DNA from 3 places in the Empedobacter stercoris genome. Region 1 is predicted to be linked to each of the others. Evidence: riboswitches for the same ligand, from Rfam matches in the RefSeq annotation. Region 1 holds a riboswitch; each other region holds the start of a gene.
What was found. A riboswitch is a leader RNA that binds a small molecule or an ion and turns the genes downstream of it on or off. The one in region 1 is predicted to bind cobalamin.
Positions count from the first base shown of each region.

Region 2: linked by a shared signal. The riboswitch ahead of NZD85_RS09460 (TonB-dependent receptor) and the one ahead of NZD85_RS10720 (acyl-CoA thioesterase) in region 1 are both predicted to bind cobalamin.
Region 3: linked by a shared signal. The riboswitch ahead of cobT (nicotinate-nucleotide--dimethylbenzimidazole phosphoribosyltransferase) and the one ahead of NZD85_RS10720 (acyl-CoA thioesterase) in region 1 are both predicted to bind cobalamin.

Region 1 covers NZ_CP104209.1:2,261,176-2,267,496, reverse strand. The annotation lists tRNA gene NZD85_RS10735 (tRNA-Met) at 1-39, opposite strand, end outside; tRNA gene NZD85_RS10730 (tRNA-Met) at 46-118, opposite strand; gene NZD85_RS10725 (LOG family protein) at 265-1,428, opposite strand; adenosylcobalamin (AdoCbl) riboswitch at 1,541-1,687, shown strand; gene NZD85_RS10720 (acyl-CoA thioesterase) at 1,771-2,184, shown strand; gene NZD85_RS10715 (tryptophanase) at 2,303-3,679, shown strand; gene NZD85_RS10710 (M28 family peptidase) at 3,720-5,153, opposite strand; gene NZD85_RS10705 (hypothetical protein) at 5,244-5,825, opposite strand; gene NZD85_RS10700 (hypothetical protein) at 5,853-6,321, opposite strand, start outside.
Region 2 covers NZ_CP104209.1:1,996,250-2,002,570, forward strand. The annotation lists rRNA gene NZD85_RS09450 (23S ribosomal RNA) at 1-2,541, shown strand, start outside; rRNA gene rrf (5S ribosomal RNA) at 2,800-2,907, shown strand; cobalamin riboswitch at 3,369-3,558, shown strand; gene NZD85_RS09460 (TonB-dependent receptor) at 3,655-5,652, shown strand; gene NZD85_RS09465 (YncE family protein) at 5,649-6,321, shown strand, end outside.
Region 3 covers NZ_CP104209.1:2,667,584-2,673,904, reverse strand. The annotation lists gene NZD85_RS12670 (response regulator) at 1-3,295, opposite strand, end outside; cobalamin riboswitch at 3,399-3,518, shown strand; gene cobT (nicotinate-nucleotide--dimethylbenzimidazole phosphoribosyltransferase) at 3,617-4,636, shown strand; gene NZD85_RS12660 (adenosylcobinamide-GDP ribazoletransferase) at 4,630-5,406, shown strand; gene cobC (alpha-ribazole phosphatase) at 5,391-5,951, shown strand; gene NZD85_RS12650 (thioesterase domain-containing protein) at 5,953-6,321, opposite strand, start outside.

The DNA.
Region 1 (6,321 bases):
GTTATGAGCCCGACGAGCTACCTACTGCTCCACCTCGCGATTTAGTAGCGAGAACAGGACTCGAACCTGTGACCTTCGGGTTATGAGCCCGACGAGCTACCTACTGCTCCATCTCGCGTTATTGGACTGCAAATATACGTTCATTATTTAAAATACCAAATATTATTCCAATTTATTTTATTTTATTCAGAAAAATCTAAAGAAAACAAGATTTAAATATTTATCTAACAACACTTTAATTACTTAAAAATAATTAAAAATATTTTAATTATTTTTTTTATCTACTTTGATTGGTGGATGCTTTTCAATAAAATCAATCGCTAAATCAGACGAATCTGTCAAAAATAATAAGTCTTTATAAGGTCTTCCTGTTGATAATTGATGCAATACAGAATAAATCGAAGTATCTTCTACATACCTTTTTTTGCTCAAAAATATCATTGGACTGTAATACCCTGATGTTCCGTAATGGTTTTGCGCTGCTTCCTGAAAAATTTCTTGAGTAGTTCCTGCACTTCCTGGCGCATAAACCAATCCGAACAAACTAATGGTTAACAACATATCTTCACGAATACTATTCGAAAAATACTTTGCAATATTTGTTGCAAACAAATTACTTGGCTCGTGTCCGTAAAACCAAGTTGGAATAGCTAAACTTTCAGCACCATTTGGGTAAAGATCCAAAACTTTCTTAGCATTTGTCATATAATTCTTGGCTAAATACTCTGTTTTATTTTCATCTACAAAATCTAAATCTGCTAAAATATGAATTGCATTCATTAGATCTTCGTCTGAATAATTTGCCATATAAGCTCCTAAATTTGCAGCTTCCATAATCCCTGGACCTCCCCCAGAAACTACAAAATATCCTTTCGATGTTGCTAATTTTGCGGCTTTCGCTGTTTCATTATAGAACTCTGAATTGCGCGCTGTAGAATGTCCGCCCATAAACCCAACGACTTTTCGTTTTGTCATTCCCTCATCATCATACTCTAAGATTCTTCGCAAACCATCATCAATTGATAAATCATGCAAACGTTGAGCTAAAGCTTCAGAAACAGAAGGATTATATTTATGTTTTTTGAAATGTTTATAGATTTTTAGATCAATACTTTGGTCATTATTTGGATCGTAACCTTCCATCAACTCTTGCCATGTGTATAATTTTCCTCGATAAGGATTATAAGGAACAGCTTCAAACTTTGGATATATAAAAGCTCCGCGCTCTATTAAATGAATTGCATGATGTTGTCTAAACTTACATCCCAAGAAAGAAGTATTACACAAATTATATTCTTCCCAATTGATCTCGTGACGAATAAAATTAATATCCTGAATAACTTTATTTGTTAAATCTTTGGTTTGAGCAACTAATTCTTCCCACTCATTAATATTATGAACTAAGTCTTTTATTGGTTTAATTTTCATTGGTTTCTTTTAAAATGATTAAAAAAATTGAGAAAATGAATTTACACGAATTATTCCAAACCAACGAATTCGATCCAATAAATATAAAAATTTCATTTTTCTCATCTATCTTTGCACCTTGTTTCATTTCAAAATATAGGGAAATCGTGTGTAACTCACGAGCTGTCGCGCAACTGTAAATCAACAAATTTGATAAGCCAGAATGCCAATTTTGAAATTTTAATTTATAATAAACTTTCGCGAAAAAGGTTCAAAAATTATGTTCTATGAAATTATTAAAACACCACAAAAACATTGTCACAAAATTAATTTTAAGAAAAAGTAACGTGTAATATTATGATAATGGAAGTGGAAAAAACCCCAAGAGAAGAGTTGATCGAACAACGTATCATCAATTCTGAAACTCGTATTTTCAAAGCTGTTTTTCCAGGAGATACAAACCATCACAACACCATGTTTGGCGGATCAGTCATGTATCTGATGGATGAAATTGCTTTTATGACAGCAACTCGTTTTTGTCGTAAACCTATTGTTACAGTAAGTAGTGATAAAATTGATTTTAAACATTCTATTCCTGCCGGAACTATTGTCGAAATGGTTGGTAAAGTTGTTCGTGTTGGTCGTACAAGTTTGGATGTACAAATTGATATATTCATCGAAAGTATGTACAGAGATGGCCGCGAAAAAGCGATTACTGGAACATTTACGTTAGTTGCTATTAACGAAAACAAAAGACCAGTTCCTGTTATTGACTAACAACGAACTATAAAAAGCTAAAATCCTTTATCTAAGAGATAAAGGATTTTTTTTCGTTTTTAATTATATAATTGATAATATTCTTAAGGTTTCTTAGTTTTACACTAAACACAAAAAAATGAAATTACCTTTTGCCGAACCATTTCGTATAAAAATGGTCGAAGAAATTTATCAATCTACTCCAGAAGAGCGCGAAAAGTGGATCGAAGAAAAAGACTACAACCTATTTAATCTTGAAAGCCATAAAGTATTTATCGATCTATTAACCGATTCAGGAACTGGAGCTATGTCGGATAAACAGTGGTCTGAGATGATGACTGGAGACGAAAGTTACGCAGGTTCTCAATCATTCTTGAAACTAAAAGAAACAATCAATACAATTACAGGTTTCAAATTTCTTTTACCTACTCATCAAGGTCGTGCAGCGGAAAATGTATTATTTTCGGCACTTGTTAAAGAAGGTCATGTGGTTCCTGGAAATTCACATTTTGACACAACAAAAGGACACATTGAATTTAGAAAAGCACATGCCATTGATTGTACAATTGACGAAGCATTTGATAGCGAATTGATTCATCCATTCAAAGGAAATATCGATTTACAAAAGCTTGAAAATGTCTACAAAGAATATGGCAAAGAAAAAATTCCATTTACTTTAATCACGGTAACGTGTAATTCTTCTGGTGGTCAACCTGTATCTATGGAGAACATTCGTCAAGTACGTGAACTATCTAATCAGTATGAAATTCCTGTCTTTTTTGACGGTGCTCGTTTCGCTGAAAATGCATACTTCATCAAAGAAAGAGAAGAAGAATTTAAGCAGAAAACAATTAAAGAAATTGTTTTGGAAATGTTTTCTTTTGGGGATGGAATGACGATGTCTGCAAAAAAAGATGGTTTGGTAAATATCGGTGGATTTATTGCACTGAATAACGAAGAGCTATATAAAATTTGTGGAAATTTTGGAATTATATACGAAGGATATTTAAGTTATGGAGGATTAGCTGGACGCGATTTAGCTGCCTTAGCACAAGGTTTACAAGAATCAACAGAATATTCGTACTTACAATCTCGTATCAAACAGATCGAATATTTAGGAAATAAATTAATCGAATATGGAATTCCGATTCAACAGCCAATTGGAGGACATGCTATTTTTGTAGATGCTGTAAAATTCTTGCCAAACGTCCCGCGCGAAGAATTCCCTGCACAAACTTTAGGAATTGAATTGTATAAGGAAGCTGGAATTCGAGGTGTAGAAATTGGAACTATTTTGGCTGATCGTGATCCTGAAACAAGAGAAAATCGTTATCCAAAGTTAGAATTGTTGCGTTTAGCCATTCCAAGGCGTACTTATTTCCAAAGTCACATGGATTATATCGCAGTAGCATTGAAGAATATTTTCGATCGCCGAAATGAGATTAATTCAGGTTATGAAATTTCGTGGGAATCAGAAATCTTACGACATTTTACCGTTAAATTAAAAAAGAAATAAACAAAAAATCCTTCAGAAATTCTGAAGGATTTTTTTGATATTACCATCTCCAATCGCCTGAAATACGAAGTGGAGTTTTTAAATTTCCTTTGATTAAAGCTTCTTTTATTTCAAGTTCAGACCAATGATTAGAAGGTATTTGATCAAGATTACTTAATTGGTATAACAAATAGGTTTCTAAAATGACATTATTTTTTAAGCCAACTTCTTCTACATAATCAAACGTATCACAATTGGCGTGGTAACAATCTAAAGCACCTTTTGTAAATTGACTATCTGACAAACCTATAATTGGCACACCTTGTAACATAAAAGGCTGATGATCCGAATGTAAACCGATACTTACATATGTACTCGATTTAAAATCTGGAATTACTTTTTGGACATCTTTCGCATATGCTGATAAAATTGGCAAACTGCTTTCCATTGTCGAATAATAGGATTTTGGATTAGTTGTCATATCCATATTTGACATCACTTTTATTTGATGAATTGAACCATCTTTCATTGCTTGATTCACATAATGTTTAGAACCAATCAATCCAACTTCTTCTCCCATAAATAGAACAAACTCTATTGTTCGCTCATTTTTCAATTGAAGTTTTTTGAACGTTCTTGCTACATCAATCACAGAAAAACTTCCCACTCCATTATCTATAGCTCCCGTAGCTAAATCCCAACTATCTAAATGACCTCCTAAAACAATTTTTTCGTCTGGATATTTAGTTCCAATTTTCGTGGCAATAATGTTGCGACCTTTCATTTGTCCAACATCATTTTTCATTTCTATTTTTGCAACTTCCTTTCCTTTCTTTAAATTTTCTTTGATTTTCAATCCGGCTTCTAAACTGATATTAAGTGCAGGAATCTTGATAATTTCTCCCGTAACCGAAGCAGTACCTGTTAATAAAATTTCTCCTGGAGCACGATTAAACAAAATAATTCCTTTTGCTCCATATTTTTCTGCTAAAGCAGTTTTTTCGGAGCGATGCAGATTCTCAACTTCTTTTGGTGTCCCTTCTAATAAACCAAGTGCAGCGAAAACAATTTTACCTTTTACTTGATCACCAATTTGTTTGTAATCATCTTGTAGACCATTTCCCAAATCAATCAATTCACCAGAAAGTTTGACTTTTGCAGGCGAATGTGCTAACGCAACCGCTTCGATTGATTGATGATTAACTTTAAGATCTAAACTCTTACGATTCCACCCATTAAAAGTAAATTCCTGAAAAACAATATCATAACCATAAGAACGCAATAAATTTGCAGCATATTCTTCTGCTTTCTTTCCATTTTCTGTTCCTGTTGCACGATGCCCAATCGTTTCGGTTGCTTTTTTTAATTGTTGATAAGCCTCCGAATTTTGTTTTACTTCGTTATTTATCAACGTTAAAATTTGTTCATTCGTTTGAGCTGATAAACTCATAGTTGCAGTAATTAAGCCAAGTGAGAATAATAATTTCGATTTCATGTGTGAGTATTTCCATAAACTTAAAAATGTTTTGGAAAATAATTGATAAAAATTAACTAAAATTTTTATTTTATTTTGAAAGATAGATCATTACTTCCACAATAATTTCAATTCAACTTTATACTGTCCAGCATAAGGTTTTGCATTTGTAGGCTTTTCTGAAATAGAAAATTGATAAACACCACGTGCAGGTAACTCGAAAATCGTTTCTTTTCCGAAAGGTCCTCCTTTTATAGAATCTGCAGGTCCTTTGATATGATTAATCCGAATATTAGCCATTGAATCTTGTGCTGATACTTTAATCCAAACTTTTTTGGCTGAATCCGAATTAAACGTAAATGTATTCGTTTGACCCGCTACTTTAGTAGGTTCTGCATTTGCTTTTGCATAACTAATAACCAAATCTTCGGTTGTATTATTGAGACTTAACGGAACAATTTTATCCGTATTTGAAATAGTTTTTCGGCTCGGTTTTTCAACTATTTTATTAGAGTTTTTTAGAGTTTTTTCTTCCTCTTTCATCATATCCTCTACAATTGGTTTATCTTGTTTAGCTAAATCCTTGTATGCCGAATCAATCCCTATTTTGCTTGGATAAATTGTCGGCGTAGATTTGTCATCACAACTATAAAAACACAATAAAGCAATAAAAGCAATAAAATTCCATTTCATAACAGCAAAATTCTGTTGTAAAAGTAACTATTTTAACTGCAATTTCAAGGTATAATTTCCTTCAAAAGGATCTCCTTGCATTAAACTTTCTCCAATTCTAATTTGGTACAAACCTTTTTCTGTCAAATCATAATTGATTTCTTTTCCAAAAGGTCCATCACTTTCGTTATTAGGTGAAATAATTTGGTTGATTCGAATATTTGCTTGATTATTTTGTGGAATAATTTGAATAAATACTGATTGAGAAGAATCATTACGAAAACTAAATATTTGATTTTCATTTGCATGTTTTTCTATCTCAAAATCGCCTTTTCCATTCATAAGTTTTAATTCTGAATGATCTGAAATTTCTGGAATTCTTAATGCAATTTCTTTTACAAAAGAACTATTTTTCCCTTCTTTCTGGACAGGTTGTCCCACTTTAATAGGTTCATTTTTAGTCATGCAATAAAAAACAATAGCAGCAATAGCTAATGATAGGAGGATAATAGGAGTA
Region 2 (6,321 bases), 260 kb from region 1:
GCGGATTAGCCCTAAAGACTTTATAAGGATAACAGAATAACCTGGAAAGGTTAACCGAAGAGGGTGATAGTCCCGTAAGTGAAATTTTTATAATGTTGATAACGAGTAAGGCGGAACACGAGAAATTCTGTCCGAATATGGGAGGACCATCTTCCAAGGCTAAATACTCCTCAAAGACCGATAGTGAACTAGTACTGTGAAGGAAAGGTGAAAAGCATTTCGAATAGAAAGTTGAAATAGAACCTGAAACCGTACGCCTACAAGCGGTCGGAGCACTAAAGTGTGACGGCGTGCCTTTTGCATAATGAGCCTACGAGTTAATGTTGCTGGCAAGGTTAAGGACTTCAGGTCCGGAGCCGTAGCGAAAGCGAGTCTGAATAGGGCGTTATAGTCAGTAGTATTAGACGCGAAACCTTGTGATCTACCCATGGGCAGGTTGAAGCTTTGGTAACACAAAGTGGAGGACCGAACCGGTTGACGTTGAAAAGTCTTCGGATGACCTGTGGGTAGGGGTGAAAGGCCAATCAAACTGGGAAATAGCTCGTACTCCCCGAAATGCATTTAGGTGCAGCGTTTAGTTAAGTATATTAGAGGTAGAGCTACTGATTGGATGCGGGGGCTTCACCGCCTACCAATTCCTGACAAACTCCGAATGCTAATATATGTTTCTATGCAGTGAGGGCATGGGTGCTAAGGTCCATGTCCGAGAGGGAAAGAACCCAGACCATCAGCTAAGGTCCCCAAATATATGCTAAGTTGAGAAAACGCGGTTGGATTGCATTGACAGCTAGGATGTTAGCTTGGAAGCAGCTATTCATTTAACGAGTGCGTAACAGCTCACTAGTCGAGCGATCCGGCATGGATAATAATCGGGCATAAGCATATTACCGAAGCTATGGATTCATACTTATGTATGACTGGTAGGGGAGCATTCTAACGGCGCAGAAGTCACCTGGTAATGGGTGGTGGAGCTTTTAGAAAAGAAAATGTAGGCATGAGTAACGATAAAATAAGTGAGAAACTTATTCGCCGTAAGACTAAGGATTCCTCAGCTATGCTAATCAGCTGAGGGTTAGTCGGGACCTAACACGCACCCTTTGGGGGAAGTGGATGGCAAACGGGTTAATATTCCCGTACCTGCACTCAATAAAAGTGACGAATGATTGTAGGAGGTGCGTACTGACGGAATAGTACGTTGAACCTACGTAAAGTAGGGATAGTACACGAAGGTTTCGGCTGGAGTGATAATCCTCTGAAAATTGTTCCAAGAAATAGCGAGATGTGCAGCCCGTACCGTAAACCGACACAGGTGGTCGAGGAGAGTATCCTAAGGCGCTCGAGCGATTCATGGTTAAGGAATTAGGCAAAATAGACCTGTAACTTCGGGAGAAAGGTCGCTGTCAGCAATGACAGCCTCAGTAAAAAGGCCCAGGCGACTGTTTATCAAAAACACAGGACTCTGCAAAATAGAAATATGACGTATAGGGTCTGACACCTGCCCGGTGCTGGAAGGTTAAGGAAGGAGCTTAGAGGTAACTCGAAGGTTTTGACTGAAGCCCCAGTAAACGGCGGCCGTAACTATAACGGTCCTAAGGTAGCGAAATTCCTTGTCGGGTAAGTTCCGACCTGCACGAATGGTGTAACGATCTGGGCACTGTCTCAACCATGATCTCGGTGAAATTGTAGTATCGGTGAAGATGCCGGTTAATCGCAACGGGACGAAAAGACCCTGTGAACCTTTACTATAGCTTTGTATTGACTTCGGGTAAATAATGTGTAGGATAGGTGGGAGACTATGAATCAGTATCGCTAGGTATTGTGGAGTCATTGTTGAAATACCACCCTTTATTTACTTGGAGCCTAACTTCCTTTTAGGAAGGACAGTGCATGGTGGGTAGTTTGACTGGGGTGGTCGCCTCCAAAAGAGTAACGGAGGCTTTCAAAGGTACCCTCAGCACGCTTGGTAACCGTGCGTAGAGTGTAATGGCATAAGGGTGCTTGACTGTGAGACCAACAAGTCGATCAGGTGCGAAAGCAGGACATAGTGATCCGGTGGTTCCGTATGGAAGGGCCATCGCTCAAAGGATAAAAGGTACTCCGGGGATAACAGGCTAGTCTCCCCCAAGAGCTCACATCGACGGGGAGGTTCGGCACCTCGATGTCGGCTCGTCACATCCTGGGGCTGGAGAAGGTCCCAAGGGTTGGGCTGTTCGCCCATTAAAGTGGCACGCGAGCTGGGTTCAGAACGTCGTGAGACAGTTCGGTCTCTATCTGTTGTGATCGTTAGAAGTTTGAGCGGACTTGACTCTAGTACGAGAGGACCGTGTTGAACAAACCTCTGGTGTATCAGTTGTGCCGCCAGGTGCACCGCTGAGTAGCTACGTTTGGAAGAGATAAGCACTGAAAGCATATAAGTGCGAAACTCGCCGCAAGATTAGACTTCTTTAAAGGGTCGTTGTAGACTACAACGTTGATAGGCTATAGATGTAAAGGCAGCGATGTCATAGTCGAGTAGTACTAATTACCCATAGACTTTTTCTTAAAAGTACAACGAATCAAAGATAGTTGGTAGCGATACCAACCAAAATAAAAAGATTAAATACTAACATTGATTTAATCGTCATAGAGAAGGTTAGTTAATCTTATTTGGATTAAACATGTAATACCAGATTGTAAGAGTTTGTAAAATGTATTATGTAAAAAGTATTAAGTAATCACTTAATACAATAAAACATAAGACTTAATACAACATTTAATAATGTCAAAAAATATTAGGAACTAATACCTAATTAAAAATATTAGGGTGACTATAGCTGCAGGGCTCACCTCTTCCCATTCCGAACAGAGAAGTTAAGCCTGCCTGCGCCGATGGTACTGCGATTGCGGGAGAGTAGGTCGTCGCCAGTTTTTATCAAAAGCCTCAAGATTATTTCTTGAGGCTTTTTTTTGTTTATACTTTTTTGAGATGTTAGTAATTAGATATTAGAGCTTCACGAAGCTGAAATACGTTCTTTAGGTCTAAGTTCTCGATACAAAAATCACAGATTTTTACTCGAATTGACGAATAGTTGAGATTCTTCGTTAAACTCACAGAATGACAGATTTATTAACGTCTTATGGTTATAACTTAAAACCCGCGTTAGGGATAGTAGTGGAAATCCTTTTGTTTGACGAAGGATTTTGTTTTTAGGTACCTATGATACTCCAAACAAAAGATTGCAACGGATAGCCCGACCGAGCGTAGGAAATTTTACTATTTAATTATAATTTTGTTGGCGAGGGAACGCCCAGAAAGAAATTTTATAGAATATATGCAATTGATTTATATTTTGAATAAAAGTTTAATTGTTTATTCAAAATAATAACTTTATTTTTGGTTAACATTTGGTGCGAGCGTAATAGTTCGGTAACAGGGAATCAGGTGAAAATCCTGAACAGACCCGCTGCTGTAAGCTCCATATTTTTTAGAATATAAATTATCCACTGTTCTTTGTGAATGGGAAGGATTTTCTAAAAAAGGAGTAAGTCAGAAGACCTACCAAAATGATATGTTAATGCTTTCGGGGACTGAAGCGTGAAGAACAATTTTGGGATAGGTAAATGCCTATGTACTGACTTCATACACTCTCGTTAGCAACAATTAATTATTGCTAAATGAGAAATCTAAAAACTATAATTTATTGTTGCAGCTTGATTTTACTTTCATGTAATATTGCCTATGCGCAAATTTTTCGTGATAGTATATTAGAGCTTCAACAGGTTGATATTTCAACGACAAATACTAAAACTGTAGTTCCTGTTCAAGAATTAAAGGGAGAGCAATTACAGGCTTTGAATAGCCATTCTGTTGCCGACGCTGTTCGTTTCTTTTCTGGTGTACAAATCAAAGATTACGGTGGGGTAGGTGGATTGAAAACAATTGATGTTCGTGGAATGGGCTCTCAGCATGTTGGAGTGTTTTATGATGGTATTCAATTGGGAAATGCGCAGAACGGAATTATAGATTTAGGAAAATTTTCGTTGGACGATATGGAAGTTATTTCGTTATACATTGGTCAAAAAAGTAATATTTTTCAATCAGCAAAAGATTATGCGTCAGCTAATGCAATTTATTTAGAAACTAAGAAGCCTGTTTTTAGAGATAACAAAAGTACTAATATTACACTTCGATATAAATTAGGCTCTATTCAATTAATTAACCCTTCAACACGAATTGAACAAAAGATTTCTGATCGTTTATCAGCAGTTTTAAGCGCTGAATATATCAAAACGAATGGAGTGTATAAATTTCGTTATCAACGAAAAAATATGGACGGTTCTACAGCATATGATACAGTTTTGAGACGTCGAGATGGGCAAGTTGACGCGAAACGTGTTGAATTGGGATTATTCGGAAAAGGAAATCAATGCAATTGGAATGTAAAAGGTTATTTGTTTGATTCGGATCGGGGAATACCAGCAGCAATTGTAAGAGGTCGATTTGATGGGCGCGGACAAACATTAGTTGATAAAAATTATTTTGTTCAGGGAAAATTCGAAAAACGTTTCAATAATTTTCAGTCGAAGATTAATGCAAAGTTTGCATACGATTTTACACATTTTACAGATACCGTTTCTACCGTAAAAAATGAAAATAAATACATTCAACGGGAGTTTTATGTTTCGTGGGCAAATCTATATTCTATTAGCGATAAGTGGGATGTGAACGTTGCAACTGACTATCAGTTTAACAATTTAGATGCTGATTTAAAAGAATTTTCATATCCAACTCGTCACACAAATTTGATTGCTTTTGCTTCAACTTATCGTATGAATCGTTTGAGTTTACAAGGAAGTTTATTGGGAACTTTTGTGAAAGAATCGGTCGAAAAAAATACAAGCGCACAAGATAAAACTATTTGGACACCAACGATTATTGCAAATTACCAACCATTCAAATCACACGATTTTAACATTAGAGCATTTTATAAGCGAATTTTTAGAATGCCAACGTTCAACGATTTATATTACACGAGTATTGGTTATGCTAATCTTCGACCAGAATTTTCTACACAATATAATGTGGGATTTACCTATTCTAAATCATTTCATCGTTTCTTCAAAAATATTTCCATTCAAGCTGATGCTTACTACAACGAAGTTACCGATAAAATTGTAGCTGTTCCTTCGGGCAGTTTGTTTCGATTTACAATGATGAATCTTGGTCAAACAAGGATGAAAGGATTGGATATTAAACTGCGATCAACATTTAGTTTTGGTGAGATAGAGTTTTCGCCAATGTTGAACTATGGTTTTTTAGAAGCGTTAGATTATTCAAGTCCTACAAAAAGTTACTACAAAAATCAAATTCCATATACAGCCAAGCATAGCGGATCCTTTGTTTTAGGCGCTTCATACAAAACGTGGAATTTCAATTACAGTTTTATTTATGTGGGCGAACGATACAATGTGCATCAAGATAATAATAAATATAATCGACTTAATCCTTGGTTTACAAATGATTTGGGCGTGCATAAAGAATTTAAATTAAATCAAAATTCGTTCAAAATTTCTTTTGAATTAAACAATGTCTTGAATCAACAATACGATGTGATTTACAATTATCCAATGCCAGGGAGGCAATTCAAATTTATATTAAGCGCAAATTTATGAGATATTTTAAACAATTATTCGTCTGTTTATTAACAGCAACCACTTTTTATGCATGTCAGCAAGATACGTATTTAATCGAAAGTGAAGAAGATGGTGTAACAACTCCAGAAGAAACAGATGTCGCTGGATTTTATTTACTGAACGAAGGAAAGATGGGAAGCAATATGGCGACAATAGATTATATGGATTTTAAAACAGGCGTGTATAATCGAAACATTTATGCTTCAGCAAACCCTGAAGTAGTAAAAGAATTGGGCGATGTTGGAAATGATATTAAGATTTATGGTAACAAGCTATATGCGGTAATCAATGTGTCCAATTTTATCGAAGTAATGGATGTTAAAACTGCGAAGCATTTAGGAACAATTCCTTTAGAGAATGGGCGATACATCACATTTGCAAATGGAAAGGCGTATGCTACTTCGTATGCAGGTCCAGTCACGCTTGACCCGAAAGCGCCTTTAGGAAAAGTAGTAGAGATTGATACGATTAATTTATCCGTTACGCGTCAAGTGACTGTTGGGTATCAACCAGATGAATTGGAAGTGGTTGGAAATAATTTATATGTTGCAAATTCTGGTGGGTATAGAGTTCCAGATTATGATAGAACTATTTCGGTGATTGACTTGTCAACATTTAAAGAAACGAAAAAAATAGATGTTGAAGTGA
Region 3 (6,321 bases), 410 kb from region 1:
TAGCCGTGTACAACACACTATTTGGTGCTATATTTTTTATGATTTGCTGATTCAGTGCCATATTCACCATATTATCATCAGCAATAAGAATATGAAATTGTTTAGAAAAATCTTGTGTATTTTCGTTTGGTTCTTCTATTTCTAATGTTTGATTTTCCTTCGAATCGATGATACTTTTTCGTAATGTTTCGAATAATTCTTCTGATTTTATTGGTTTTAATAAACGAGAATTTATCCCTAATTCTTTAGCTTTCTGAATCAAAAATTCATCTTCAGATGAGCTATGCAATAACACTAAAGGTATTTTTGTTTGTTTCGACTCAACGTATTCTTTTATTTTCTGAATTGTTTCTAAACCATTTAAAACAGGCATGTGATAATCCATCAAAATAACATCATACACTTCACCATTCAACACTTTTTGCAACGCCTCCATTCCGTTATTTGCAAGGTCAGAAGTGATTTTTTTAAACTCTAACATATGCTTCAAAATAACCTGATTACTTTGGTTATCATCCACAATCAGAACATGTTTTATCTCGTCTAAATGGTCAAATTGTTGATTAAAATTATACTCGTAATCCACTTCCAAATCAAAGTAAAATGTAGAGCCTTTGTCGACTTCACTTTCCAATTCTAAATGACTTCCGAAGTAATTTAACAATTTATTTGAAATGGTTAACCCTAATCCTGTTCCTCCAAAACGTTTACTTACAGTACTATCTTCTTGTGTAAAAGCATCAAAAATTTTGGATTGTTTCTCTGGTTTAATCCCAATTCCAGTATCGCGAACAGAGAATCTAAGTTTCGCTTTCTTCCCTTCTTTAATTGGTTCGACTTGACTAATTTTAAGTTCTATTTCACCTTTTTCGGTGAATTTCACGGCATTCCCAAGTAGATTAATCAAAACTTGTTTTAGACGAACTTCATCAATCCAAATAAATTGAGGTAAATTATTATCTATATTCAACAATAATTCAATTTTTTTGTTTTCGGCTTGATAAAGAATCACATTGATTACTTGATTTCCTAACTCGAACAAATTATTTTTTTCTATCAAAACATCCATTCGACCGGATTCAATTTTAGAGAAATCTAAAATATCATTTATTATTGACAATAATGAATTTGCAGAATCATTAATAAAATTCAAATATTGTTTTTGAGTCGGATTAAGTGGCGTTTTCAACAATAAATCAGAGAAACCAATCACACCATTTAACGGCGTTCGAATCTCGTGGCTCATATTTGCTAAAAATTCAGACTTTGCCTTACTAGCGAGATCAGCATTCTTTTTAGCTTTTTTAAGTTCTTTATTTTTCTTGACAGATTCTGTTATATTTTGCGAAAACATAATCAGACCACCAATCTGTTTTTTGTTGATATACCACGGATGAATCGCCCATAAATAGTGTTGATCCGTATCATATTTTGGTGTGCGATAAATCATATCTTCATCCGAATAACTTTCACCTTGCAAACAAGCGTCATAAATCGCTTTTCTTTCTTCTGGAACATTGTACATTTCATAATGAGATTTTCCGATCACATTTTTCTTTTTTACTACAAATTCATCACACCATTGATTACTCAAAGTTAGATAATTCATATCCTTATCAAACATTGCAACAGATGCAGGTACATGATTAATAAATGTTTCGAAAATAGCTTTTTGTCGAGCCAACTCTAACGTATAACGTTTTCTCTCATCAATATCCTGAAAAGTTCCAAAAACGCTAACACATTTTCCATTTACGAACTCTGGAATTCCTTTACATCTTACCCAAATTGTTTTTCCTTTTTGGGTAACTATTTGTAACTCCATATCATATCCGATTCCTTTTTCTACCGCATCTCTAAAAGCTTTCTTTATTTTTGGATAACTACTTTTTGCTTCATAAAAATTGAGTGAAGTTTCTACATTTGGTTCATAATCTAGTTCAACTTCATGGATTTTTTTCGTTATATCAGTCCAAATTAATTTTTGCTTAACTAAATCGTATTTCCAACCTCCAACATTGGCAACTTCGTACGTATGATCTAGTAACTGACGAACACGATTCAAGTCTCTTTCCAAGATTATTCGTTGCGTCATATCAACCGCAGTACTCATCACAATCGGATTTCCATCATTATCTTTGTCCAAAATATTATTGTATAACCAATATGTTAACGAACCATCTTTCTTAATCAAGCTCATCAAACCAGAATCTTGCTTTTTACTTAAAATCGTCTCTATATAGATTTGATATTCTTTTTGATTAGATTTTGGGATTAATTTTTTAAGATCCAAATCTTTCGATTCTTCTTCAGTATAACCTATCGATTCTAAACCTTTTTTGTTAATGGATAAAATATTACCATCCAAATCGTGAATCGTCATTAAACCAAGCGAAGAATTGAAAAAATTTCTAAACTTACGTTCACTGTTTTCTAGTTCCTCCTTTTTAGAGTTTTCAAGTGTAATATCTCGTCCAAATAAGAAAATCTCGTTATCATACGAAGTGTTTAATTTAGTATACCATTCAACCATTTTTTCTTCTTTCGTTTCTATTGAACACATCAAACATTTGAAGTCAATAGAACCTGAATTAGTTTTCAAATCAGCCAAAAACATTTGAACTTTTTTCTTATCCTTTTCCGAAACAAAGTCTAAGAAATTTTTTGAACGAATTAATTGGTCATTTTTAACTTCTAAAACTTTTTTAAAAGCTGGGTTAATTGATTTCAATACACCATTAATATCAGCAACTCCAATTAAATTATTCGAAATTTTATAGATATTTTGAAAGTAAGCAGCGTCTTTTTTTCGTTTTTTACTGACCAATAATTTTGTAATATTTTTCCCTAATTGAATCAATAAATTGCGTTGTTTTTCGTCTAACGTTCTTGGATAATGATCGTTTACACATAATGTCCCCAAAACATTTCCATTGTCATCAATCAACGGAACACCAGCATAAAACTTAATATTTGCAGCTTTTACTCCAGCAATATTTTTTGCAGGTTCAAATTTCGTCACATCATCAATCACCAAAATTTCTTCTTCCATTAAAGAAAATTGACAAATAGTTTGTTGACGTGGAACAATATCTACATCTATTCCACAATTTGCTTTAATCACTTGATAATTTTCATCAAAAATAGAAATTAACGCAATTGGCGCATTACAAATCAAACTCGCAGCATTTGCAAAAACCTCCAACTCTTCGTCTTTATCATGTCCTTGCAAATTATAATCGTAAACGGCTTGCAATCTTTGCTTTTCGTTCGTTGGGATGTGAAAATTTTCCATTAAAAATTGATCTTATTTAAAAGGTAAGTAGAGGTGGTTAAATATATTACATAATTATAAATTTTTGTAATCAATTAATTTTAAAAAAGTTTAATTTTTTCAAATCATAATTATTTTCTTACATTAGTTGCACAAAAGGGAATCGAGTGCAAATCTCGAGCTGTCGCGCAACTGTAAGTAGTGAACACTATAAGCCAGACCACTTTTTAGATGATGCTTTCGCGATTGAAGCTCAATCAAAACTACAATAATCTCGGTTTTTGTTGAATTGATTGCACTTGATTTCGAAAGCATTTTTATTAAAACTTAGTTTATAAAAACATGCTAAAAGAAGAAATTCAACACCTTATTGACCTTAAAACAAAACCTCTTGGAGCTTTAGGTTTATTAGAAAAAATCGCTTTGAAGATTGGTTTAGTTCAACAAAAAAATCATTTAGAATTAGTTAATCCACATCTAATTGTTTTCGCAAGCGATCATGGTATTTCACAATCTGGCGTAAGTGCTTATCCTGCGGAGGTTACACCGCAAATGGTTATTAATTTCCTAAATAATGGGGCTGCTATTAATGTTTTTTGTAATCAAAATGAAATCGATTTAACAATTGTTGATGCAGGAGTCAATTATAATTTTGAAGATTATTCGGTTCTGAAAAATTGCAAAATTGCAAAATCAACCAAAAACTTTTTGTACGAACCTGCAATGAATGCAGAAGAATTGCAACAATGCTTTGATCATTCGAAGAAAATTGTTGATGAAATCGCTCAAAACGGAACGAATATTATTGGTTTTGGGGAAATGGGAATTGGAAACACTTCATCTGCATCAATGATTATTCACTATTTAACTCAACTTCCACTTGAACAATGTGTTGGCCGAGGTACAGGCTTGAATGATGAACAATTACAAAATAAGATTAATATTCTGACTCAAGCAAAGGAAAATCAAGGTGAAATAAATGATCCGAAACAAATTTTAGCAACTTTCGGAGGTTTTGAAGTCGCGCAAATGACAGGTGCAATGCTCGCTGCTTATGAACATAATATGCTGTTGATGATAGATGGTTATATTGCTTCAGCTGCAATTTTAGTCGCATCGAAATTGAAACCTGAAATTTTGAAAAACGCTATTTTTTGTCATCAAAGTGATGAAATTGGACATCGTTATCTATTAAATTATTTCAACGAAGAACCTATCTTGAAAATCAATTTACGCGTAGGAGAAGGAACAGGTTGTGCTTTGGCTTATCCAATTATTAAAAGTGCAGTAAATTTCTTTAATGATATGGCAAGTTTTGAATCTGCTGGTGTCAGTAATAAAGAAACTGAAGTGGAATGCTAAAAAAAGAAATTACTTATTTCCTAACGGCATTGATGTTTTTTACTCGAATTCCAATTCCATTCAAGATTCCTTACAGCAACGAAATTATGAATCAATCGCAAAAATATTATGCTGCGGTTGGCTTATTGGTTGGTTGTTTTAATGCAATTATTTATAGTGTTTGTCAATTTATTTTACCTGTTGATATTGCAATTATTATCACCATGATTACAAGTATTTTGTTGACTGGTGCTTTTCACGAAGATGGTTTTACTGATGTCTGCGATAGTTTTGGAGGAGGTTATGGTAAAGAAAAAATTATGACAATTATGAAAGATAGCCGAATTGGAGCTTATGGAGTTATCGGTGCAATCTTGTTATTGTTATTAAAATTCACCTCTCTGAAACACATTGCAGAAGATAATTTTTGGTTGATTATTTTCACTTTAATTGCTGCACATTCGGTAAGTCGTTTTTTTTCTGGAATGATGATTTACACCCACGAATATGTCACCGATATTGACAAAAGCAAATCAAAACCAATGGCGAGTAAAGCTTTACCGATTAAAAACTTGCTCATAAGTTTTCTATTTTGTTTACTTCCTTTTATAGTTTTTGGCGAATGGAAATTCTTGTTGATTTTACCACTTTGTTATATAGGTAAAGTCTATTTGGGTTGGTATTTTAAGAAATATATAGGCGGTTATACAGGCGATTGTTTGGGAACTGTACAACAAGTTACCGAAGTTTTATTTTATTTAGGAATACTGATTATATGCAAATTTTTGTAATACGACATACAAAAGTCAAAATCCCTTCATCGGTTTGTTACGGACAAACCGATGTCGATTTGACAGACACGTTTTTAGACGAAGTAAAAGAAATACATGCTAAAATCGATCACGATTTTGATACTATTTTTTCGAGTCCATTGAATCGTTGTCAACAATTAGCCTACACTTTTTCTACAGAAATTATTTTAGATAATCGATTGAAAGAATTCAATTTTGGAGACTGGGAAATGAAACCTTGGAACGAAATTCCTTCGGAAGAAATCAATCCATGGTACGATGATTTTGTAACGATACCAACTCCAAATGGCGAATCGATGTACGAAATGTTTTTACGCATCTCTGATTTTATGAACGACTTAAGAAATACCAAACTTCAAAAAATATTAATTGTTGCTCATGGCGGAGTAATTCGATTAATATGGTGTTATTTGTTGCAAATACCAATTAAAAATGCATTCAAAATCCCTGTAAATTACGGTGAAATTTTTCAGTTTAATTTAGGTGAAACAAATGAGGAAGATTTTATAATGAGAAAAATGTAGACTAATTCAACATCCAATCAACTAAACTTTCCTTCTCTACTATATTCCAAGAATGCGGATGTTTCTGACCATTTGCTCTAAAGCCTCTATTCTCCGTTTCAATAAACTCTACACTCTTCGCTCCAATTGCTTTCAAATGCGAAGCCATTTTTTTTAATTTAAAAGCATTCAAATCTTCATAAGTTCTATTTCTATTCGAACTTTGCCACTCTATATCTGGCTCACAATATAATCTTATCTTAATATTTTTTAAAAATTGAATATTCTTATTAGAATTTTTAGACATTAAATAGGGTGAATAATACTCGTAGTTCTGAATCGAATCTTCTGGAGCACCTAATTCTTTATTAAAAAGCTCGATTAAAAATTT